Regions from separate parts of the Neobacillus sp. SM06 genome, predicted to be linked through region 1. Evidence: a T-box and tRNA genes for the amino acid it is inferred to sense, from the RefSeq annotation. Region 1 holds a T-box; the other holds one or more tRNA genes.
What was found. A T-box is a leader RNA that pairs with one kind of tRNA and senses whether it is charged. The one in region 1 lies ahead of leuS (leucine--tRNA ligase), so its partner is inferred to be a tRNA-Leu.
Positions count from the first base shown of each region.

Region 2: it has a tRNA-Leu gene. The T-box ahead of leuS (leucine--tRNA ligase) is inferred to sense a tRNA for this amino acid. The anticodon was not compared.

Region 1 is NZ_JBNWEO010000011.1:84,012-96,151, reverse strand. Features, by position in the region: gene asnB (asparagine synthase (glutamine-hydrolyzing)) at 1-1,096, shown strand, start outside; gene ACQYAD_RS03715 (C39 family peptidase) at 1,194-2,039, opposite strand; gene ACQYAD_RS03710 (gamma carbonic anhydrase) at 2,084-2,614, opposite strand; gene ACQYAD_RS03705 (lysophospholipase) at 2,777-3,580, shown strand; gene ACQYAD_RS03700 (tetraprenyl-beta-curcumene synthase family protein) at 3,593-4,693, shown strand; gene ACQYAD_RS03695 (tRNA (mnm(5)s(2)U34)-methyltransferase) at 4,705-5,283, opposite strand; gene ACQYAD_RS03690 (TIGR01212 family radical SAM protein) at 5,280-6,242, opposite strand; gene ACQYAD_RS03685 (YtzC family protein) at 6,436-6,699, shown strand; gene ACQYAD_RS03680 (glycogen biosynthesis protein GlgD) at 6,714-6,893, shown strand; gene ACQYAD_RS03675 (MDR family MFS transporter) at 7,064-8,239, shown strand; T-box leader at 8,313-8,553, shown strand; gene leuS (leucine--tRNA ligase) at 8,614-11,031, shown strand; gene ACQYAD_RS03665 (rhodanese-like domain-containing protein) at 11,086-11,391, shown strand; gene ACQYAD_RS03660 (FAD:protein FMN transferase) at 11,439-11,912, opposite strand; gene ACQYAD_RS03655 (hypothetical protein) at 11,912-12,140, opposite strand, start outside.
Region 2 is NZ_JBNWEO010000017.1:133,740-145,879, forward strand. Features, by position in the region: rRNA gene ACQYAD_RS13925 (23S ribosomal RNA) at 41-2,980, shown strand; rRNA gene rrf (5S ribosomal RNA) at 3,062-3,178, shown strand; tRNA gene ACQYAD_RS13935 (tRNA-Val) at 3,187-3,262, shown strand; tRNA gene ACQYAD_RS13940 (tRNA-Thr) at 3,281-3,356, shown strand; tRNA gene ACQYAD_RS13945 (tRNA-Lys) at 3,364-3,439, shown strand; tRNA gene ACQYAD_RS13950 (tRNA-Leu) at 3,454-3,538, shown strand; tRNA gene ACQYAD_RS13955 (tRNA-Gly) at 3,549-3,623, shown strand; tRNA gene ACQYAD_RS13960 (tRNA-Leu) at 3,629-3,717, shown strand; tRNA gene ACQYAD_RS13965 (tRNA-Arg) at 3,728-3,801, shown strand; tRNA gene ACQYAD_RS13970 (tRNA-Pro) at 3,809-3,885, shown strand; tRNA gene ACQYAD_RS13975 (tRNA-Ala) at 3,899-3,974, shown strand; rRNA gene ACQYAD_RS13980 (16S ribosomal RNA) at 4,223-5,772, shown strand; rRNA gene ACQYAD_RS13985 (23S ribosomal RNA) at 5,989-8,928, shown strand; rRNA gene rrf (5S ribosomal RNA) at 9,010-9,126, shown strand; gene ACQYAD_RS13995 (IS6 family transposase) at 10,100-11,539, opposite strand; gene ACQYAD_RS14000 (CtsR family transcriptional regulator) at 11,707-12,140, shown strand, end outside.

The sequences.
Region 1 (12,140 bases):
TTCCGGCGGGATTGATTCATCCATTATCGCGTCAATTGCCAAAGAGTTTCATCCGGCGATCAAGACATTCTCTGTCGGTTTTGAACGCAATGGTTTCAGCGAAATTGACGTTGCGAAAGAAACAGCTGAGAAACTGGGGGTGGAAAACATCAGCTATGTGATCACTCCTGAAGAGTATATGGAAGAAGTGCCAAAAATTATGTGGCATATGGATGATCCACTTGCTGACCCAGCCTGTGTACCATTGTATTTTGTTGCTCGCGAAGCGCGGAAGCATGTCACAGTCGTGCTTTCAGGCGAAGGAGCAGATGAACTGTTCGGCGGCTATAATATTTACCGTGAACCGCAATCGTTGGAGGTTTTTAACAAAATTCCACGGGTTGGTAAAGTGTTGTTGAAAGGAATTGCCAACATTATGCCCGAGGGAATGAGAGGCAAAAGCTTTATCGAGCGTGGAGTAACGCCAATGGAGGAACGTTACATCGGCAATGCGAAAATGTTCACGGAAGAAGAGAAACGCGATCTCTTAAACGTTTATCGGACCGGTCTGGAATACACAGATATCACAAAGCCGCTTTATGAGGAAAGCAGGGGCTATGATCCGGTTGACCGGATGCAATATATTGACATTCATACATGGATGCGCGGCGATATCCTTTTAAAAGCGGATAAAATGACGATGGCGCACTCGCTTGAGCTGCGGGTTCCGTTCTTGGATAAAGCGGTTTTTGAAGTGGCATCAAAAATTCCAACGAGCCTGAAAACGGCGAATGGGACAACAAAGTATGTGTTGCGCAAAGCTGCCGAAGGCGTCGTTCCGGACCATGTGCTGAACCGGAAAAAGTTAGGTTTCCCTGTGCCAATCCGCCACTGGCTTAAGAATGAAATGAACGATTGGGCAAAGACGATCATCCGTGAAAGCAATACGGAGCATTTGATCAATAAATCGTATGTGTTGAAATTGCTTGACGATCATTGCCAAGACAGGGCGGATAACAGCCGGAAGATTTGGACGGTACTGATGTTTATGGTATGGCATCAAGTGTATGTCGAAGAAAAGTATTCCTTTGCAAAAGAAAAAGCATTCCAAGCGTAAAAAGGAAGCGGACCGATGCAATTATTGCATCGGTCCGCTTTTGCTGAATGATCCAAGGGATTCCCTTCTGATATGATCGGACAGGTGCCCATTCCTTTTAACGAAAATAGGTAATTGCCTGACTGCCCATTTGCACCCACGCATCTGCGAACTCCTTTAAGGGAGCTTTTTTATTTTTTTCGCCTGACAATGGATCATTGAAGTAGACAAACTGTTTGTCATATCCAGTTAACAGGACAGAGTGTTCTTTGTAGGTGATTTTTACTTTCCCTGTTGGGGTATCCCACGTTTGAAACTGATTGTCATCCAGTTTTTTAAAGCTTGTATTGATGATCACCCATACAGATCGACCGTCGGATAAATGGGTTGTTAGTTCTTCAAAACTGGCTCCGGTTAAGTCCTTTATTTTTCCAGGCAGAAACGAATTGGCAAGTTCAGCAATGGGCTTATGGTACACGCCGAACCCTGCCTGATTCAAATCATACATATTACCGACAAAACCATCATTCGGGTTTCCGTAAAAAATTTGCCCATTGTCAATTTTCAATGGGGTCGGATCTTTTTTTATTTTTTCAGCCAGTTCCATTTTGTTTGTTTGAATCCCGGCTTGATTGAGCATCATCGCAAGGCTGGTCACTTCGCAGCCGCGCGGCAGTTCGGGAAACTGTGAAACAGCTGGGGCATTCAGCAATACCCGATCTTTAATTTTGACAATCGGAAATGGATCCTGCGCTTCCGAAAGGTCGCCTTCTTTTAGGTTAGTCGCCTGAATCCAGTTTTTTAACGAGGAAAATGCCATGGCGACATGTCCATTTTTTACATTCACAAATAAGAAAGCAGCCACAAGTAGTGAAAACATGAAAAATTTTAAAAAATAGCTGCTTTTTCGGATTAAAAGCAATAGAAGAATAGCTGACAGAATAAATAGTGCAATTGAAATCAAAATAATGAGACCACCTAATCATTTTAATCGTCTATTGGAGAATACTATTTAGATGTATGGCTGCTCGCTTGAATGCTTTTATAGTAAGCGGCTTTCTCGGCGTACTCTCTTGTAATCCGTTCCATATCGGCAATGTCCTCGGCAGTCAGTTCACGAATGACTTTCGCAGGGCGGCCAAAGGCCAACGTGTTCGGAGGAATGACTTTGCCTTGAGGGACGAGGCTTCCTGCTCCAATAAATGCGCCTTCGCCGATTACAGCCTGATCCAGCACAATGGAACCCATGCCGACAAGCGCTTTTTTCTTGATTATACAGCTGTGCAGGAGCACTTGATGGCCGATCGTAACCTCATCTTCTAAAATAAGCGGGTTGTTTGGGCTTTGATGCAAAACGGAATTGTCCTGGACATTCACTTTGCGTCCAATGATCGTTGGTGCCACATCACCGCGGATCACAGTATTAAACCAAATGCTTGACTCTTCCCCGATTGCAACATCACCGGTAATCGTGACATAGTCGGCAATATAGGCGGAATCGGCAATTTTCGGTGTTTTACCTTTGTATGGATATATCATGATCGTTCTCCCCTTTTTAAAAAGTTACAGTGTTCGTTTTGAAAGACCTTTTGTATCAAGTTTTTTATGTATTTATGGTATAGTACTTTTATTATAAGAATATCGGAGATCTTTTCTATATCTAATAGTACTTTATTTTTGCGGATTGTAGGAGGAAGAAATATGTGGAAGTGGGAAGCGGAAGGCGAAGCAAAAGCGGTGATCGTGATGGTTCATGGCGCAATGGAACATCATCGGCGCTATGGCTGGCTGATCGAAATGTGGCGGACATCAGGCTTTCATATTATTATGGGCGATCTTCCGGGCCAAGGTATGACAACAAGGTCGCGCCGGGGCCATATTGATTCCTTTGATGAATACATTTTTGAAGTGAAAGATTGGATCCAGGCGGCCTATACGTATGATCTGCCGGTCTTTTTGCTTGGACACAGTATGGGCGGGCTGATTGCTATTCGTTTGCTGCAGGAAGAGCATCTTAATCTTGCTGGCGTGATTTTATCCTCTCCATGTTTAGGATTGGTTCAAACGCCATCCAATTTTTTAAATATTCTCTCGCTTGGGTTAAATGTCATTTACCCAAAACTGAAAATGAATTCAGGTTTAACCGTCGAGATGGCAACAAGAAACGAGGATGTTCGCGAAGCAGATTTGAATGATACCTTGTATGTCACAAAAGTATCGATCCGCTGGTATCGCGAGCTTGTAGTAGCAATGAAGAATGCCTTTGAAAACCTTGAGAAAATTCAAGATGTGCCAATGCTTGTCATGCAGGGAGGCGATGACAAAATTGTCAACAAACAGGTTGTCAGGGAATGGTTTAATCAAGCACCGCTGTCGGAAAAACGGTTTAAGGAATGGCAAAAATGCTATCATGAAATTTTTAATGAACCGGAGCGGGATGAAGTGTTTGAATACGCAAAGGATTTTGTCATCAGTCAGCTAAAATCGATTGGCTATATTGTTTAGAGGTGTAGAAGGATGTCATTGACGATGGCACCAATTAATCTAATGGTGCAAGTGTATCGGAAAATTTTCCCGGCTGTTCATCGGGAATTGGATTATTGGAAAAGCCGGGCGCAGCAGATTCCCAATCCTGAGCTGCGCAAACAGGCATTGGCAAGTATTGGCGGCAAAACATTTCATTGTGAAGGGGGAGCCATACTCGCTTTGATGGCTGGTGAAAAGTACAGGACTGCGGTTAAATTTATTGTTGCCTATCAAACAATCAGCGATTATTTGGATAATCTTTGCGACCGCTCCACTTCGCTTGACCCGGATGATTTTGCGGTGCTTCATCATTCAATGGCTGATGCTTTGTCGCTCGAAGCGGATTGGAAAAATTATTACCGGCTTCGGAATGATCAAAATGATGGCAATTATTTAAATGAATTGGCGGAAACGTGCCGAACCGTGTTACGGGAACTTGAGCCTGTTCATTTCGCTTACATAAAAACGTATTTGGATGAACTTTGCCTTTATTATTGTGATTTGCAAGTTCATAAACATGTGATCCCGAAGGAGCGCGTACCTCGCCTGCAACACTGGCATGAGGAATACCGCCAGCAATTGCCAGAAATGGAATGGTACGAATTTTCCGCTTGTTCCGGCTCAACGCTTGGGATTTTCAGCTTGGTTTCCTATGCCCTAAGGGATGATTTTCAAAAAGAAGATGCCGAAAAGATTCGCAGCGGCTATTTTCCTTATATCCAAGGTTTGCATATTTTGCTTGATTATTTTATTGATCAGGAAGAAGATCGGACAGGAGGGGATTTGAATTTTTGTTTTTATTATTCGAGTGAAGACGAGCTGTTTAAACGGCTGAAGCATTTTTTAACAGAAGCGGATCGCCATACCGAAAAGCTTCCTGATAAAAAATTTCATCAGCTGATCAACCGCGGTTTGCTCGGAGTGTACCTTTCCGATCAAAAGGTTCAGCGGCAAAAGAATGTTCGCAAGCTGGCAAAAGAAATGATTAAAACAGGGGGAAGGATCAGTTATTTTTTCTATCTAAATGGACGAGCCTATCGCTCGCTACAAAAATGGGTCCCGGCCGGATTGACCCGTCTGATCTTTAAATAAAAAGCCAGGCGCTATGCCTGGCTTTTTTCAATTGCAATGATAAACGGCGGGTTGTTTTTTTGGTTGATAAATTGGTACTGAAGAATATGGGCCTTTTTTTGATCGATTTGGCAACAAAAGTTTAAAAGCGCGTCACGTTCTTTTGCACCTTCTGGATGGCCGTGGTAGATCACGAGCACGATGATGCCTTCAGGTGCCATGATGTCGAGCAGCTGTTCGACAGCAGCAATTGTTGTATTGGCTTTGGTGGTGATCGTTTTGTCGCTGCCGGGCAAATACCCGAGATTAAAGATTGCTCCTTTGATTTTTCCGTGATGTTCTTCAGGAATACTGGTGCTTACCGTTTCATGTCCTTTTTGAATTAGAACCGCACGTTCAAGCATGTTATGCTCCCGAAGCCGTTCTTCTGTCACCACCAGGGCTGCCTTCTGGATATCAAAACCATAAACGATACCGTTCTCGCCGACAAGCTCTGCTAAAAAGAGGGTATCATGCCCGTTTCCAATTGTCCCGTCTACCACGATATCGCCGAACCCGGCTGCGTTTTCGAGCAATTTTTTCGCAAAGGGGAGAACGCGTTCAAGCTTCATCGTGCATTCCCCGCTGCTTGATAAGATTTACCCTGCCAGCTGTCGCGCCGCTTCAGTTCTGCATCAATCGCATTTAATACTTCCCATTTGTTAACGCTCCACATTGGACCGACCATCAGATCAATCGGCCCATCTCCAGTAATGCGGTGAACAATCATTTCCGGCGGTAAAATTTCCAATTGGTCGCATACTAAGTTTACATAGTCTTCTTTCGAGAGGAATTCAAGCATCCCCTTTTCGTACTGTTTAACCAATGGCGTTCCTTTTAGAAGATGCAGCAAGTGAATTTTGATCCCCTGGACGTCCAGCTTGGCCACTTCACGTGCTGTTTCCATCATCATCTCTTTTGACTCAAGCGGGAGGCCGTTAATGATATGGGAACATACACGAATGCCATGCTTTCGTAATTTCTTGACGCCGTCTGCATAACATTGATAATCATGAGCGCGGTTAATCAATACTGCTGTCCGCTCATGGATGGTTTGCAAGCCAAGTTCGACCCACAAATACGTCCGTTCGTTCAGCTCCGCTAAATAGTCCACAACGTCATCGGGAAGGCAATCAGGTCGGGTAGCAATCGAAAGGCCGACAACGCCATCTTGTTTTAATACGGTTTCATATTTTTCCCTTAGTACATCAACGGGAGCATGCGTATTGGTGAACGCCTGAAAATAGGCCATGTATTTGCCATCTTTCCATTTTGTATGCATTTTTTCTTTTATCTCACGGAATTGCTTTTCAAGATCATCGGCACGATTGCCAGCAAAATCGCCGGATCCTGAGGCGCTGCAAAATGTACAGCCGCCATGAGCAACCGTGCCATCGCGGTTTGGACAATCAAAGCCGCCGTCCAGAGCAATTTTAAATACTTTATGGCCAAACTGTTGGCGAAGATGATAATTCCAAGTATGGTATCGTTTAGTATCTGCTGTATATGGAAAGGGTTTCGCCTGAATCATTCCAGACCCTCCTTTTTAAAAAATAAGTCATACGAAAAATTGTAACATGAAGTGATTGGCATCGCCAATGGGAAGATTTTTTCCAAAAGGCTTACCAGAATTTATTTGTTTCACTGCGTGATAGGAAAGATGATTGTGAACACAATAAGAAAAGAAGCAAGATGCTTCAATGCAGTTTGAAAGGGGTTTTTAGATGGCTACTCGTGAATCAGTCGAAAATTTACTGCAACAATGCGAAGATGCGATTGCTTATGCCGAAGATCAATTCAAGGAAAGCAGCCTTCAAGAGCATTACAACAATGACAATTACACGGCTGCTTTGCAACAGCTTGAAGAGGCCTATCATGATTTGGCAAAAATGGCTCACAGTGCAAACGCCCAACAGCGTGAGCAGCTTCACCGCATGAGGCTGCAAATTCAGCAGCTGCAAAATACATTGATTCTCCAAGATCAATAAAGGGGGATAAGAAATTGAAAAAGCGGTCAAAGCAACAAAACCCTGAACAAAAAACGCGAAACGGTCAAAACAATCAAGATCTGGAGCTGGGCCAGGATTACGACCTAGTCAAAACAGCAAAAAAGAAATATGAAAAATCCGGCGGCCAGCCTGTAAAATCAAAATTCCACCCAGAACCGGAACAATCATCCTAAAAAATTTGCCCTTAACAGCAATGTTAAGGGTGTTTATTTTCATTTCGCATAAAAAAGGGACCATTTGGCTTAAAAACGAAGTAGCGATTCCGAAAAAATGATTGCACCTCCTTTGAAAAAAGTCTACAATAGCATTTGTTTTGAAATTGAAAATAAAAGGAGCTCTTTTTATGCCCCGTGCGGTATGGCTTTTAGTGATTGGAATGGCTGTGAATGTCACCGGCAATTCATTTCTATGGCCGTTAAATACAATCTATATTCACGATTCTTTAGGGAAATCGCTCTCTGTTGCAGGTATCGTTCTCATGCTCAACTCGGCAGCCAGTGTGCTCGGCAATCTGGTTGGCGGGAGTTTGTTCGATCGAATTGGCGGATACCGTTCCATCCTCTTGGGAATTGGCATCGCCTTGCTTGCACTCATTGGATTAACACTTTGGCATGGTTGGCCGCAATATGTTGTTTTCCTTATCATTATCGGATTTGGAACCGGTATAATTTTTCCGGCTATGTATGCGATGGCAGGATCTGTCTGGGAAGAAGGCGGGCGAAAAGCTTTTAATGCAATCTATGTAGCCCAAAACCTCGGTGTCGCAATCGGCTCGTCGCTAGGCGGGATTGTTGCAGATTATTCTTTTCAGTACATTTTTCTGTCAAATACCCTTCTTTATATTGTCTTTTTATTGATTGCCGTTTTCGGCTATAAAGGCATGTCTGTTCAGGCTGGCAAAAGAACCGCCTCCAAGCCTGCGAAATTGTCATTTAAAAACAATCGGAATCTGCGCGCATTAATCATTCTCAGTATAGGCTATTTGTTATGCTGGGTTGCCTATGTCCAGTGGTCAACCACGATCGCAGCTTACACACAGCAAATCAATATTTCGCTTACACAATACAGTCTGCTTTGGACCCTAAACGGCGCTTTCATTGTCCTCGGTCAGCCGGTGATTCAACTGTTTATAAAACACTTTGCAAAAACATTAAAAATCCAAATGATGGCTGGAATTTTTATTTTTATTCTTTCTTTTTTAGTGGCGAGTTTTGCTGATGCGTTTGCCGGTTTTGTGGCCGGAATGGTGATTTTAACGATTGGGGAAATGTTTGTTTGGCCCGCCGTACCGACTGTGGCATTTGATTTGTCGCCAAAAGGGAGGGAAGGATTTTACCAGGGCATTGTGAACAGCACTGCAACAGGCGGCCGGATGGTGGGACCGCTTCTCGGCGGAATGCTCGTTGACCTGTATGGAATGTCAATGCTGTTTCTTGTGTTGATTGGTTTATTTATCCTTTCACTTTTCACGACGGTTTCGTATGATCGAGGTTTAACGGAGGGGGAAAATGAAGCTTAAAATCAAGCTGTTTTTGCCAAAACTTGCATCCAACCCGAAAGTTTATTAAAATAACCGTATACTTTTCATATTGACAATAACAATGACGAGGAGTAGTAATGATGCATTCCCGAATGGTAGAGAGTTGGCGGCAGGTGCAAGCCAACCGGGAAGTTCATGAACTCGCCTTAGGAGTTGCACACATGAAAGTTTTCGGTGCTACCGAAAAGTAATGTTTGCCGTTTGCCGCGTTAAGGTTGAGTAAAGCGAGTGTTGTTTGGCACTAATGTGGGTGGTACCGCGGGAGATTGTTACATAATCCTCTCGTCCCGTTTGGGGATGGGAGGTTTTTTATTTTTGCCCAGCCAGGCTGGAGAAATTAGGAGGAAAAGTCCATGAGCTTCAATCATCAGCAAATCGAATCGAAATGGCAGAAAAAATGGGAAGAAGCAAAAACGTTCAAAACAAATGAAGAAAAAGGCAAGCGGAAATTCTATGCGCTTGATATGTTTCCCTATCCTTCCGGAGCCGGATTACATGTAGGCCACCCTGAAGGCTATACAGCGACAGACATCCTTTCCCGCTTAAAGCGAATGCAGGGCTATAATGTCCTTCATCCGATGGGCTGGGATGCCTTTGGTTTGCCAGCAGAGCAATATGCATTGGATACAGGGAATGACCCGGCTGAATTTACAAAGAAAAATATTGATAATTTCCGCCGGCAAATTAAGTCGCTTGGGTTTTCATATGACTGGGACCGGGAAGTGAATACAACCGATCCGGAGTACTACAAATGGACCCAATGGATTTTCCTGCAGCTTTTTAAAAAAGGACTCGCCTATATTGATGAAGTAGCAGTAAACTGGTGTCCCGCTCTTGGCACGGTTTTGGCAAATGAAGAAGTCATTGATGGAAAAAGCGAACGCGGCGGCCATCCGGTCGAACGCCGGCCAATGAAACAATGGATGCTGAAAATCACTGCTTACGCCGACCGCCTTCTTGAAGATTTGGAAGAATTGGATTGGCCTGAAAGCATTAAAGATATGCAGCGCAATTGGATCGGCCGTTCAGCGGGTGCTGAGGTCACGTTTAAGATTGCCGATCATGATGAATCCTTTACTGTGTTCACCACCCGACCGGATACTCTTTTTGGAGCAACTTACGCGGTGTTGGCGCCAGAACATGCCCTTGTAAGCAAAATCACGACTCCAGAACGGCAGCTGGCAGTGGATACTTATTTGGAAAAAATTAAAAGCAAAAGCGATTTGGAACGGACAGATTTGGCGAAAGAAAAGACAGGCGTGTTTACCGGAGCCTATGCGATCAACCCGGCCAATAATGAAAAAATGCCGATTTGGATTGCCGATTATGTATTAGTCAGTTACGGAACGGGTGCGATTATGGCGGTTCCTGCCCATGATGAGCGGGACTACGAGTTTGCCAAACAATTTGAACTCCCGATCAAGCAAGTAGTAGCTGGCGGTGATATTGATAAAGAAGCCTATACCGGTGATGGTGAGCATATTCATTCAGAATTTTTGGATGGCTTAAATAAGACAGATGCCATTCAGAAAATGATTTCCTGGCTGGAGGAAAAAGGGATTGGAACAAAGAAGGTGACCTACCGCCTGCGCGACTGGCTGTTTAGCCGTCAGCGCTATTGGGGTGAACCAATTCCGATTATTCATTGGGAAGATGGAACGATGACGGCTGTTTCTGAAGACCAGTTGCCACTCATGCTGCCAAAAACAACAGAAATCAGGCCATCAGGAACTGGGGAATCGCCGCTTGCCAACATCTCGGAGTGGGTAACTGTTGTTGATCCTGAAACAGGCAAAAAAGGGCGCCGTGAAACGAATACGATGCCGCAATGGGCGGGAAGCTGCTGGTATTATTTGCGCTATATTGATCCGAAAAATAGTCTGGAGCTTGCTTCCCGTGAAAAACTGGATGAATGGCTTCCGGTCGATGTATACATTGGCGGCGCCGAGCATGCGGTTCTTCATTTGCTCTACGCCCGTTTCTGGCATAAATTCTTGTATGATCTTGGCGTTGTTCCAACAAAAGAACCATTCCAGAAACTATTCAACCAGGGCATGATTTTAGGCGAAAACAATGAAAAAATGAGTAAGTCGAAAGGGAATGTTGTCAATCCGGATGCGATTGTCGAAAGCCATGGTGCCGATACACTGCGGTTATACGAAATGTTTATGGGGCCGCTTGACGCTTCAATCGCCTGGTCAACCAACGGTCTTGACGGAGCACGCCGCTTCCTTGACCGGATTTGGCGCTTGTTCGTTGAAGAAGATGGAAGCGTAAATCCAAAAATTCAAGAGGGTGAAGAGTCGGCAAGTCTTGAAAAAGTTTATCATCAAACGGTGAAAAAAGTGACGGAAGACTTGGAGGGCTTGCGTTTTAATACGGCGATTTCGCAATTGATGGTGTTTATTAATGAGGCGTATAAATCCACTGTTCTAGCAAAGAATTATATGGAGGGTTTTGTCAAAATGCTTTCGCCGATTTGCCCTCATCTTGCGGAAGAACTTTGGGAAAAACTCGGCCATAGTGAAACGATTTCCTATGAAGCATGGCCTGCCTATGATGAATCCAAACTTGTGGATCAAGAAGTCGAAATCGTTATTCAAGTAAATGGAAAAGTGAAGCATAAGCTTACCGTTCCGACAGATGCTACAAAGGAAACGTTGGAACAATTGGCAATGGATGATGAAAAAGTAAAAGAGCAGATTGAAGGAAAAACGGTTCGCAAAGTGATTACCGTTCCGGGGAAATTAGTGAACATCGTCGCCAATTAATCTGAATATCCCTTTCGCGCATCGAGGGATATTCCCAAATGAAAGGGTATGAAAATGAGCGAAATCAAAACAATCACACCAGAGGAATTGAGGAAAAAGCTAGAAGCAGGAGAGAAGCTTGAGCTTGTTGATGTCAGGGAATACGATGAAGTTGAGCAAGGGATGATTCCTGGAGCAAAGCATATTCCAATGGGAGATATCCCGGCAAAACTGGATCAGTTTGATAAAAACAAAGAATATATTTTTATCTGCCGTTCAAGTGCACGGAGTGGAAACGTTTGTCACTATCTTCACAACCAGGGCTACAATGTCGTCAACATGGTTGGCGGGATGATGAACTGGACGGGAGAAACGAAATAAACTTGCTCAAAAGACAAAAAGCCGGATTCTGTAATGAGTCCGGCTTTTTAATTCGCTGCAGTCGCTTTTTCTTTTTTCTCCAGCATCATCATTCCCATCATCAAGAGTGGCGCCAAATTGACGACTGAAAGAATTGTTCCTTGAAAATCAGTGCCGCTTAACAGGCCGTGCACGGTGACAAAAATATAGAGAAACGGGTTAAGGGCATGCAACTTTCGCCATCTTTGATAGCCGATTTTTTTACGGGCCTTTGACGTTACGATGGTGAGAATCAAGAAATCGGTTTCCTCATAAAAGCGAAGCGCCGCCTCAAAAATGGTATAAAGCTCCTCTGAAACGGGGATCTCTTTGCCAATTTGACGGTTTATCCTTGAAAGTTCGCTATCAGGACGAAATCGGCTGCAAAGATCTTCAATTTGTTCAAACTTTTTATAAACTGGCATGAGATCATTTGCAAAAAGTTCCCTTGTAATCGAAATATGCACCATGGTGCTCATCGAATTGAAACGATATTCGTTCATCAGGAACCGCCCGTTGTTGTGTCAAATCTTCCATAGCGGCGACTGTAGGTGCCATCATTTGAAAATGAGTTATTGCGCTCATCAAGCGACTGTGACCCATTGTCAAATGATGTACTGCTATCGCTGGTTGAGGAATTGCTCCCATCTGAGAAAAAGGATGATGGCTGGCTTTGATCAATTGACGGATTAAGGGCTTTGCCATCACTCGAATTACCCCCGTTGCTTTGG
Region 2 (12,140 bases), on a different contig from region 1:
TTTTCAAGGCGAAATAGAAGCATAGCTGATATGAGCCGCAGGTTAAGTTAGAAAGGGCGCACGGTGGATGCCTTGGCACTAGGAGCCGATGAAGGACGGGACTAACACCGATATGCTTCGGGGAGCTGTAAGTAAGCTTTGATCCGGAGATTTCCGAATGGGGGAACCCACTGTTCGTAATGGAACAGTATCTTTACCTGAATCCATAGGGTAATGAAGGCAGACCCGGGGAACTGAAACATCTAAGTACCCGGAGGAAGAGAAAGCAAACGCGATTCCCCAAGTAGCGGCGAGCGAAACGGGAACAGCCCAAACCGAAAGGCTTGCCTTTCGGGGTTGTAGGACACTCAATATGGAGTTACAAAGGAACGGGGTAAATGAAGCGATCTGGAAAGGTCTGCCGTAGAAGGTAAAAGCCCTGTAGTTGAAACTTCGTTCCCTCCTGAGTGGATCCTGAGTACGGCCGGACACGTGAAATCCGGTCGGAAGCTGGGAGGGACCATCTCCCAAGGCTAAATACTCCCTAGTGACCGATAGTGAACCAGTACCGTGAGGGAAAGGTGAAAAGCACCCCGGAAGGGGAGTGAAACAGTTCCTGAAACCGTGTGCCTACAAGTAGTCAAAGCGCGTTTTTGCGTAATGGCGTGCCTTTTGTAGAATGAACCGGCGAGTTACGATTACATGCAAGGTTAAGTCGAAGAGACGGAGCCGCAGCGAAAGCGAGTCTTAATCAGGGCGTAAGAGTATGTGGTCGTAGACCCGAAACCAGGTGATCTACCCATGTCCAGGGTGAAGGTAGGGTAACACCTACTGGAGGCCCGAACCGACGCACGTTGAAAAGTGCGCGGATGAGGTGTGGGTAGCGGAGAAATTCCAATCGAACTTGGAGATAGCTGGTTCTCTCCGAAATAGCTTTAGGGCTAGCCTCACGTGCAAGAGTCTTGGAGGTAGAGCACTGTTTGGACTAGGGGCCCTCATCGGGTTACCGAATTCAGACAAACTCCGAATGCCAAAGACTTATCCGTGGGAGTCAGACTGCGAGTGATAAGATCCGTAGTCAAAAGGGAAACAGCCCAGACCACCAGCTAAGGTCCCAAAGTATACGTTAAGTGGAAAAGGATGTGGAGTTGCTTAGACAACCAGGATGTTGGCTTAGAAGCAGCCACCATTTAAAGAGTGCGTAATAGCTCACTGGTCGAGTGACTCTGCGCCGAAAATGTACCGGGGCTAAACGTATCACCGAAGCTGTGGGTGGACACCGATGGTGTCCGCGGTAGGAGAGCGTTCTAAGGGCGTTGAAGCTGGACCGGAAGGACCGGTGGAGCGCTTAGAAGTGAGAATGCCGGTATGAGTAGCGAAAGATGAGTGAGAATCTCATCCACCGAATGCCTAAGGTTTCCTGAGGAAGGCTCGTCCGCTCAGGGTTAGTCGGGACCTAAGCCGAGGCCGAAAGGCGTAGGCGATGGACAACAGGTTGATATTCCTGTACCACCTCTTTATCGTTTGAGCGAGTGGGGGGACGCAGGAGGATAGGGTAAGCGCACTGCTGGATATGTGCGTGTAAGCAGTTAGGCTGTCAGTGAGGCAAATCCCGCTGACATTAGGCTGAGCTGTGATGCCGAGGGAAATCGAGTACCGAAGTTCCTGATTCCACACTGCCAAGAAAAGCCTCTAGCGAGATAAAAGGTGCCCGTACCGCAAACCGACACAGGTAGGCGAGGAGAGAATCCTAAGGTGAGCGAGAGAACTCTCGTTAAGGAACTCGGCAAAATGACCCCGTAACTTCGGGAGAAGGGGTGCTCTTTGGGGTTTACGCCCCGAAGAGCCGCAGTGAATAGGCCTAGGCGACTGTTTAGCAAAAACACAGGTCTCTGCGAAGCCGCAAGGCGAAGTATAGGGGCTGACGCCTGCCCGGTGCTGGAAGGTTAAGAGGAGGGGTTAGCTCACAAAGCGAAGCTCTGAATTGAAGCCCCAGTAAACGGCGGCCGTAACTATAACGGTCCTAAGGTAGCGAAATTCCTTGTCGGGTAAGTTCCGACCCGCACGAAAGGCGTAACGATCTGGGCACTGTCTCAACGAGAGACTCGGTGAAATTATAGTACCTGTGAAGATGCAGGTTACCCGCGACAGGACGGAAAGACCCCGTGGAGCTTTACTGTAGCCTGATATTGAATTTCGGTACAGCTTGTACAGGATAGGTAGGAGCCGTAGAAACCGGAGCGCCAGCTTCGGTGGAGGCGTCGGTGGGATACTACCCTGGCTGTATTGAAATTCTAACCCGCACCCACAAATTCTGGGTGGGAGACAGTGTCAGGTGGGCAGTTTGACTGGGGCGGTCGCCTCCTAAAGAGTAACGGAGGCGCCCAAAGGTTCCCTCAGAATGGTTGGAAATCATTCGTAGAGTGTAAAGGCACAAGGGAGCTTGACTGCGAGACCTACAAGTCGAGCAGGGACGAAAGTCGGGCTTAGTGATCCGGTGGTTCCGCATGGAAGGGCCATCGCTCAACGGATAAAAGCTACCCCGGGGATAACAGGCTTATCTCCCCCAAGAGTCCACATCGACGGGGAGGTTTGGCACCTCGATGTCGGCTCATCGCATCCTGGGGCTGTAGTCGGTCCCAAGGGTTGGGCTGTTCGCCCATTAAAGCGGTACGCGAGCTGGGTTCAGAACGTCGTGAGACAGTTCGGTCCCTATCCGTCGTGGGCGCAGGAAATTTGAGAGGAGCTGTCCTTAGTACGAGAGGACCGGGATGGACGCACCGCTGGTGTACCAGTTGTCTTGCCAAAGGCATCGCTGGGTAGCTATGTGCGGACGGGATAAGTGCTGAAAGCATCTAAGCATGAAGCCCCCCTCAAGATGAGATTTCCCATAGCGTCAAGCTAGTAAGATCCCTGAAAGACGATCAGGTTGATAGGTCAGAGGTGGAAGCGCGGTGACGTGTGGAGCTGACTGATACTAATCGATCGAGGACTTAACCAATGTAGTTGAATGCGCGAACTTGTTCTTCGTTTACTTCTTCTTGATTACCTAGTTTTGAGGGAATGAACCTCAACAAAATAGCTTGGCGGCAATGGCGAGAAGGTCACACCCGTTCCCATACCGAACACGGAAGTTAAGCTTCTCAGCGCCGATGGTAGTTGGAACGCAAGTTCCTGTGAGAGTAGGACGTTGCCAGGCGATTGTATGGAGGATTAGCTCAGCTGGGAGAGCATCTGCCTTACAAGCAGAGGGTCGGCGGTTCGATCCCGTCATCCTCCACCATATACTATATTTGTTTATGCCGGTCTAGCTCAATTGGTAGAGCAACTGACTTGTAATCAGTAGGTTGGGGGTTCAAGTCCTCTGGCCGGCACCACGTGTACGAGCCATTAGCTCAGTCGGTAGAGCATCTGACTTTTAATCAGAGGGTCGAAGGTTCGAGTCCTTCATGGCTCACCACTTTTAATGAACATGCGGGTGTGGCGGAATTGGCAGACGCACCAGACTTAGGATCTGGCGCCGCAAGGCGTGGGGGTTCGACTCCCTTCACCCGCACCAGTTTGATAATGCGGAAGTAGTTCAGTGGTAGAACACCACCTTGCCAAGGTGGGGGTCGCGGGTTCGAATCCCGTCTTCCGCTCCATTATTGCCGGGGTGGCGGAACTGGCAGACGCACAGGACTTAAAATCCTGCGGTAGGTGACTACCGTACCGGTTCGATTCCGGTCCTCGGCACCATTACTAAAATGCGCCCGTAGCTCAATTGGATAGAGCGTCTGACTACGGATCAGAAGGTTATGGGTTCGACTCCTTTCGGGCGCGCTTATATCGGGAAGTAGCTCAGCTTGGTAGAGCACTTGGTTTGGGACCAAGGGGTCGCAGGTTCGAATCCTGTCTTCCCGACCAGTAAGGTCATTTTGGGGGATTAGCTCAGCTGGGAGAGCGCCTGCTTTGCACGCAGGAGGTCAGCGGTTCGATCCCGCTATCCTCCACCATTTAAATTTTAAAAAAAGATATTGACTTTATATTTTAAAGTTGATATTATTAAAAAGTTACTCCTCGGCAATGATTGTTCTTTGAAAACTAAACAAACAATTACGTCAACAAATAATCATGATGTTTTGCTTTTTGAAGCAGCATCAGCCAACGTTAATTTTAAATGAGCTATATCAAACGTTTCTGTTCTTCGGTCGACTAAAAGCCGCAACGTCCTGTTGCGAACGTCGACACTAGAGCATCCTGTTCTTCGGAGAGTTTGATCCTGGCTCAGGACGAACGCTGGCGGCGTGCCTAATACATGCAAGTCGAGCGAATCATTAGGAGCTTGCTCCTGATGATTAGCGGCGGACGGGTGAGTAACACGTGGGCAACCTGCCTGTAAGACTGGGATAACACCGGGAAACCGGTGCTAATACCGGGTAATTCTTTCCTTCGCATGAAGGAAAGCTGAAAGACGGCTTTGGCTGTCACTTACAGATGGACCCGCGGCGCATTAGCTAGTTGGTGAGGTAACGGCTCACCAAGGCAACGATGCGTAGCCGACCTGAGAGGGTGATCGGCCACACTGGGACTGAGACACGGCCCAGACTCCTACGGGAGGCAGCAGTAGGGAATCTTCCGCAATGGACGAAAGTCTGACGGAGCAACGCCGCGTGAGTGATGAAGGCCTTCGGGTCGTAAAACTCTGTTGTTAGGGAAGAACAAGTATCGGAGTAACTGCCGGTACCTTGACGGTACCTAACCAGAAAGCCACGGCTAACTACGTGCCAGCAGCCGCGGTAATACGTAGGTGGCAAGCGTTGTCCGGAATTATTGGGCGTAAAGCGCGCGCAGGCGGTTCTTTAAGTCTGATGTGAAAGCCCACGGCTCAACCGTGGAGGGTCATTGGAAACTGGGGGACTTGAGTGCAGAAGAGGAAAGCGGAATTCCACGTGTAGCGGTGAAATGCGTAGAGATGTGGAGGAACACCAGTGGCGAAGGCGGCTTTCTGGTCTGTAACTGACGCTGAGGCGCGAAAGCGTGGGGAGCAAACAGGATTAGATACCCTGGTAGTCCACGCCGTAAACGATGAGTGCTAAGTGTTAGAGGGTTTCCGCCCTTTAGTGCTGCAGCTAACGCATTAAGCACTCCGCCTGGGGAGTACGGCCGCAAGGCTGAAACTCAAAGGAATTGACGGGGGCCCGCACAAGCGGTGGAGCATGTGGTTTAATTCGAAGCAACGCGAAGAACCTTACCAGGTCTTGACATCCTCTGACACTCCTAGAGATAGGACTTTCCCCTTCGGGGGACAGAGTGACAGGTGGTGCATGGTTGTCGTCAGCTCGTGTCGTGAGATGTTGGGTTAAGTCCCGCAACGAGCGCAACCCTTGATCTTAGTTGCCAGCATTCAGTTGGGCACTCTAAGGTGACTGCCGGTGACAAACCGGAGGAAGGTGGGGATGAGGTCAAATCATCATGCCCCTTATGACCTGGGCTACACACGTGCTACAATGGATGGTACAAAGGGCAGCAAGACCGCGAGGTTTAGCCAATCCCATAAAACCATTCTCAGTTCGGATTGCAGGCTGCAACTCGCCTGCATGAAGCCGGAATCGCTAGTAATCGCGGATCAGCATGCCGCGGTGAATACGTTCCCGGGCCTTGTACACACCGCCCGTCACACCACGAGAGTTTGTAACACCCGAAGTCGGTGGGGTAACCGTAAGGAGCCAGCCGCCTAAGGTGGGACAGATGATTGGGGTGAAGTCGTAACAAGGTAGCCGTATCGGAAGGTGCGGCTGGATCACCTCCTTTCTAAGGAAAATGTCCTTTCGGACATCAATGAGTTGGATGATTATTGACGTATATTGTTCGTTTAGTTTTGAGAGAACAATTCTCTCTTATTTATATTCGTTCTTTGAAAACTAGATAATCGTATAGAAGAAGTACCAAGCAAGAACCGAGTGATCGCCATTTTAGATTTTCAACCTTTTTCAAGGCGAAATAGAAGCATAGCTGATATGAGCCGCAGGTTAAGTTAGAAAGGGCGCACGGTGGATGCCTTGGCACTAGGAGCCGATGAAGGACGGGACTAACACCGATATGCTTCGGGGAGCTGTAAGTAAGCTTTGATCCGGAGATTTCCGAATGGGGGAACCCACTGTTCGTAATGGAACAGTATCTTTACCTGAATCCATAGGGTAATGAAGGCAGACCCGGGGAACTGAAACATCTAAGTACCCGGAGGAAGAGAAAGCAAACGCGATTCCCCAAGTAGCGGCGAGCGAAACGGGAACAGCCCAAACCGAAAGGCTTGCCTTTCGGGGTTGTAGGACACTCAATATGGAGTTACAAAGGAACGGGGTAAATGAAGCGATCTGGAAAGGTCTGCCGTAGAAGGTAAAAGCCCTGTAGTTGAAACTTCGTTCCCTCCTGAGTGGATCCTGAGTACGGCCGGACACGTGAAATCCGGTCGGAAGCTGGGACGGACCATCTCCCAAGGCTAAATACTCCCTAGTGACCGATAGTGAACCAGTACCGTGAGGGAAAGGTGAAAAGCACCCCGGAAGGGGAGTGAAACAGTTCCTGAAACCGTGTGCCTACAAGTAGTCAAAGCGCGTTTTTGCGTAATGGCGTGCCTTTTGTAGAATGAACCGGCGAGTTACGATTACATGCAAGGTTAAGTCGAAGAGACGGAGCCGCAGCGAAAGCGAGTCTTAATCAGGGCGTAAGAGTATGTGGTCGTAGACCCGAAACCAGGTGATCTACCCATGTCCAGGGTGAAGGTAGGGTAACACCTACTGGAGGCCCGAACCGACGCACGTTGAAAAGTGCGCGGATGAGGTGTGGGTAGCGGAGAAATTCCAATCGAACTTGGAGATAGCTGGTTCTCTCCGAAATAGCTTTAGGGCTAGCCTCACGTGCAAGAGTCTTGGAGGTAGAGCACTGTTTGGACTAGGGGCCCTCATCGGGTTACCGAATTCAGACAAACTCCGAATGCCAAAGACTTATCCGTGGGAGTCAGACTGCGAGTGATAAGATCCGTAGTCAAAAGGGAAACAGCCCAGACCACCAGCTAAGGTCCCAAAGTATACGTTAAGTGGAAAAGGATGTGGAGTTGCTTAGACAACCAGGATGTTGGCTTAGAAGCAGCCACCATTTAAAGAGTGCGTAATAGCTCACTGGTCGAGTGACTCTGCGCCGAAAATGTACCGGGGCTAAACGTATCACCGAAGCTGTGGGTGGACACCGATGGTGTCCGCGGTAGGAGAGCGTTCTAAGGGCGTTGAAGCTGGACCGGAAGGACCGGTGGAGCGCTTAGAAGTGAGAATGCCGGTATGAGTAGCGAAAGATGAGTGAGAATCTCATCCACCGAATGCCTAAGGTTTCCTGAGGAAGGCTCGTCCGCTCAGGGTTAGTCGGGACCTAAGCCGAGGCCGAAAGGCGTAGGCGATGGACAACAGGTTGATATTCCTGTACCACCTCTTTATCGTTTGAGCGAGTGGGGGGACGCAGGAGGATAGGGTAAGCGCACTGCTGGATATGTGCGTGTAAGCAGTTAGGCTGTCAGTGAGGCAAATCCCGCTGACATTAGGCTGAGCTGTGATGCCGAGGGAAATCGAGTACCGAAGTTCCTGATTCCACACTGCCAAGAAAAGCCTCTAGCGAGATAAAAGGTGCCCGTACCGCAAACCGACACAGGTAGGCGAGGAGAGAATCCTAAGGTGAGCGAGAGAACTCTCGTTAAGGAACTCGGCAAAATGACCCCGTAACTTCGGGAGAAGGGGTGCTCTTTGGGGTTCACGCCCCGAAGAGCCGCAGTGAATAGGCCCAGGCGACTGTTTAGCAAAAACACAGGTCTCTGCGAAGCCGCAAGGCGAAGTATAGGGGCTGACGCCTGCCCGGTGCTGGAAGGTTAAGAGGAGGGGTTAGCTCACAAAGCGAAGCTCTGAATTGAAGCCCCAGTAAACGGCGGCCGTAACTATAACGGTCCTAAGGTAGCGAAATTCCTTGTCGGGTAAGTTCCGACCCGCACGAAAGGCGTAACGATCTGGGCACTGTCTCAACGAGAGACTCGGTGAAATTATAGTACCTGTGAAGATGCAGGTTACCCGCGACAGGACGGAAAGACCCCGTGGAGCTTTACTGTAGCCTGATATTGAATTTCGGTACAGCTTGTACAGGATAGGTAGGAGCCGTAGAAACCGGAGCGCCAGCTTCGGTGGAGGCGTCGGTGGGATACTACCCTGGCTGTATTGAAATTCTAACCCGCACCCACAAATTCTGGGTGGGAGACAGTGTCAGGTGGGCAGTTTGACTGGGGCGGTCGCCTCCTAAAGAGTAACGGAGGCGCCCAAAGGTTCCCTCAGAATGGTTGGAAATCATTCGTAGAGTGTAAAGGCACAAGGGAGCTTGACTGCGAGACCTACAAGTCGAGCAGGGACGAAAGTCGGGCTTAGTGATCCGGTGGTTCCGCATGGAAGGGCCATCGCTCAACGGATAAAAGCTACCCCGGGGATAACAGGCTTATCTCCCCCAAGAGTCCACATCGACGGGGAGGTTTGGCACCTCGATGTCGGCTCATCGCATCCTGGGGCTGTAGTCGGTCCCAAGGGTTGGGCTGTTCGCCCATTAAAGCGGTACGCGAGCTGGGTTCAGAACGTCGTGAGACAGTTCGGTCCCTATCCGTCGTGGGCGCAGGAAATTTGAGAGGAGCTGTCCTTAGTACGAGAGGACCGGGATGGACGCACCGCTGGTGTACCAGTTGTCTTGCCAAAGGCATCGCTGGGTAGCTATGTGCGGACGGGATAAGTGCTGAAAGCATCTAAGCATGAAGCCCCCCTCAAGATGAGATTTCCCATAGCGTCAAGCTAGTAAGATCCCTGAAAGACGATCAGGTTGATAGGTCAGAGGTGGAAGCGCGGTGACGTGTGGAGCTGACTGATACTAATCGATCGAGGACTTAACCAATGTAGTTGAATGCGCGAACTCGTTCTTCTTTTACTTCTTCTTGATTACCTAGTTTTGAGGGAATGAACCTCAACAAAATAGCTTGGCGGCAATGGCGAGAAGGTCACACCCGTTCCCATACCGAACACGGAAGTTAAGCTTCTCAGCGCCGATGGTAGTTGGAACGCAAGTTCCTGTGAGAGTAGGACGTTGCCAGGCAAAGAAAAAGACAATCCTTAAAGGATTGTCTTTTTTGTAATATCAGAATTTATATCTTAACTTATCTCTTGACTATTAAAAGGTAAAAAATGGTTTATAGAGACGTTTATCGCCATAAAGATACCAATAAAAATGAAGGAGTCCAATTCTCATATTTATCAAGATAAATGGTCACTAGAGGCTTCCCTAATGCCCAATTCTCCTGTTTTTTGGGTCAAAGCGGTCATAACTAGCTTCCTTAATGCCCGATTCCCCTGTTTTTTGGGTCAAAACGGTCATAACTAGCTTCCTTAATGCCCAATTCTCCTGTTTTTTGGGTCAAAACGGTCACTACTAGCTTCCCTAATGCCCAATTCTCCTGTTTTTTGGGTCAAAACGGTCATAACTAGCTTCCCTAATGGCCAATTCCCCTATTTTTCAGGGTGAAATGGTACTACTGGTTCCCCCGCACGCCCCCCGGAAAGCGAGTGCCTGGAGCGGAAATCAACAGACCTCGTTTATCCGCCAAACTAAAAAGGACCGGGCGGTTTTTGCCCGGTTTTTCTTGTTTGTCCATCTGTCCAACTCTTGCTCAAATCCTCACCAATCATAAGATCCATTTTTTTAGCAAGGAACAGGTTTTGCACTTCAAATAGTTGGAGAAAATATCTTAGTATTAGACCGTTGCACCGGCATTGGTTTTTCATGTATAATTAATGTCAAATATAGTCAAAGTCAGGTAGTGTCAAAAGTTCTATGAAAACTACCTAGCGATTTAATATTTCTTCCATTTACTGGGCGGGTATGCCCCCGCAACCGCTCTTGACAAACACGCCAATGGTTTGCGTTTACTTTACCAAGGGCGACGGGGACAAAAAGAAGGCATGCTAAATAGCCCTTGGTTTTTCCATTTTAAACCATTGGCTAGTTCGGTTTGTCAAGAGTTCGCTTCGCCGGATGCTAGTTTTATTCAAGGGCTCTGCTAAACAAAAAGTTAGGTAGACCGCTGCTGGATAATCCAGCGTTGAGCTAATTCCATTAACTTTGTCCATCGCGCGGGCATTGTAGGAAGCCCTGATAGTTCTGGATTCACTACCGGGACTTTGCCCTCTAAACTTGCATGTGGACGAAGGAAATTAAAGTACGCCACAAACAACGTGACAAAAGAAACTGAACCATGTTCCGACCCAAAGCCATGAGTGGAACGATAGTTGCCCTTAAAAGTGCGGTTAAGTCTCTCGATAATTTGCTTAAGAGGTCTGTATTCCGTCGAAACAGGATCGTCGTTTGTCAGCCCAATCACTTGCTTCACATCAAAGGAAATGCCGTGCTGTGCGAAGAAATGTTGGGCTAGCAGATAGATCGGATTTCCGTCTACCACAAAGGTTAAATCTTTTGGAATCTCTTTCATCTTCAATAAGACATCATCCATTGCACGAATAGCGGAAACCGTATCTCGATTCGGTGAGACCGGATAAGAAAGGATGATTTTCTTCACCGCATCGAAAAAGAAAAATAAGTAATGCCAGTGACCATTCACTCGAATATAGGTTTCATCGCCACAAAATTGATCGGAAAGCTCGTAAGGGTAATGATCAATATATGGCTTAAGCAAAAGAGCGACGCTGTTTTCGTAGTTCAAAATCGTTTGATGTGAAATGGATACACCATGGACATCCTGCATAATGGCAGCTGTTTTACGAGCTGAAAGGCCATAGTTGACATGGTAAGTTAGAATCAACCCCAATGTATGTGGAGATGCGTAAATCTTTGACAAATCCACTACTGGAAGTTCAGGTGATTCCTTGGAAAGAGGCTTAAAATCAAGGTGAAACCGGCGAAAAATGTATCGTAATTTAAATGCCTGCGGATCCTTTTTAAACCGTTTCTTTTCTTTGGAAGACATGCCGTTTAGTTTCTTTTGGTAATAGGGACAATCGTTATTTTTGCACTTGAACACGTCAAAATCTTGTCGCTCCTTAACTTTTTCAAGGGTTTTTGAACAATGAGGGCACTTAAGAATAGCCTCTTTCAAATAACGACTCTTATTGTTAAAAAGGCAGGAACATACCTTACATTGATACTGTCCTTTGCCTCCATTATTGGCATAAAGATAATCCGATGGAGCACCACACGCTGGACAGTTCATTGACTTAGGTACAATTGCTTTTGTATTTGAACGTCTTTGAACCGGTTTTAAGGGTTTACCGTTTTTCTCAAGATAATCGGTGAGGAGTTTTTGATAATCAAGTTTTTCAAAGGTTTCGATGATAGGAAGTTCATCGACTTGAAGTTTTCGATAAGGTTTATTAACAGGCGTTTCTTCAGGTTTTTCAAACATACCCTTTCCAACGAGAAGTGTAAGTAATGTTCGAATTACCTGATCTTGATGCTTGATAAATTCCATTAAATAAGTTAATAATTGAGGGTACAAACTTGTCACTTCCAATCTGGGATGTTGTGTGTGGGGTAACCTCAATTATCCTTAGATTTTAGGGGGTGGCAAGTTTTTTGCATTTTAAAGCCCACTAAATCAAGGATTTATTAACTTTTTAATATATAACTTTTGACAATACGCAAAGTCAGATAGGGGGTGCGTAGATGAGAAACATCTCCGATATCATTGAAAATTATTTAAAACATGTCTTAGAAATGAGTGAAGAGGATTTAGTCGAAATTAAGAGAAGTGAGATTGCGGATAAATTTCAGTGTGTACCATCTCAAATAAACTATGTCATTAATACTCGATTTACTATTGAACGGGGATATATCGTCGAAAGCAAACGCGGCGGCGGAGGCTATATTCGAATCATGAAAGTTCAATCTCATGATGCTGCCCAACTAATTGACCATTTATTGTCACTTTTTGATAACAGGATTAGCCAGGCAAGTGCCGAAGATGTTATTTATCGGCTTGTGCAAGAGGAAATTATTACAACAAGAGAAGCGAAAATTATGCTTAGTGTTATCGACAGATCTGTTCTTTACATCGAATTGCCATATCGGGATGAACTGAGGGCACGGATGCTTAAAGC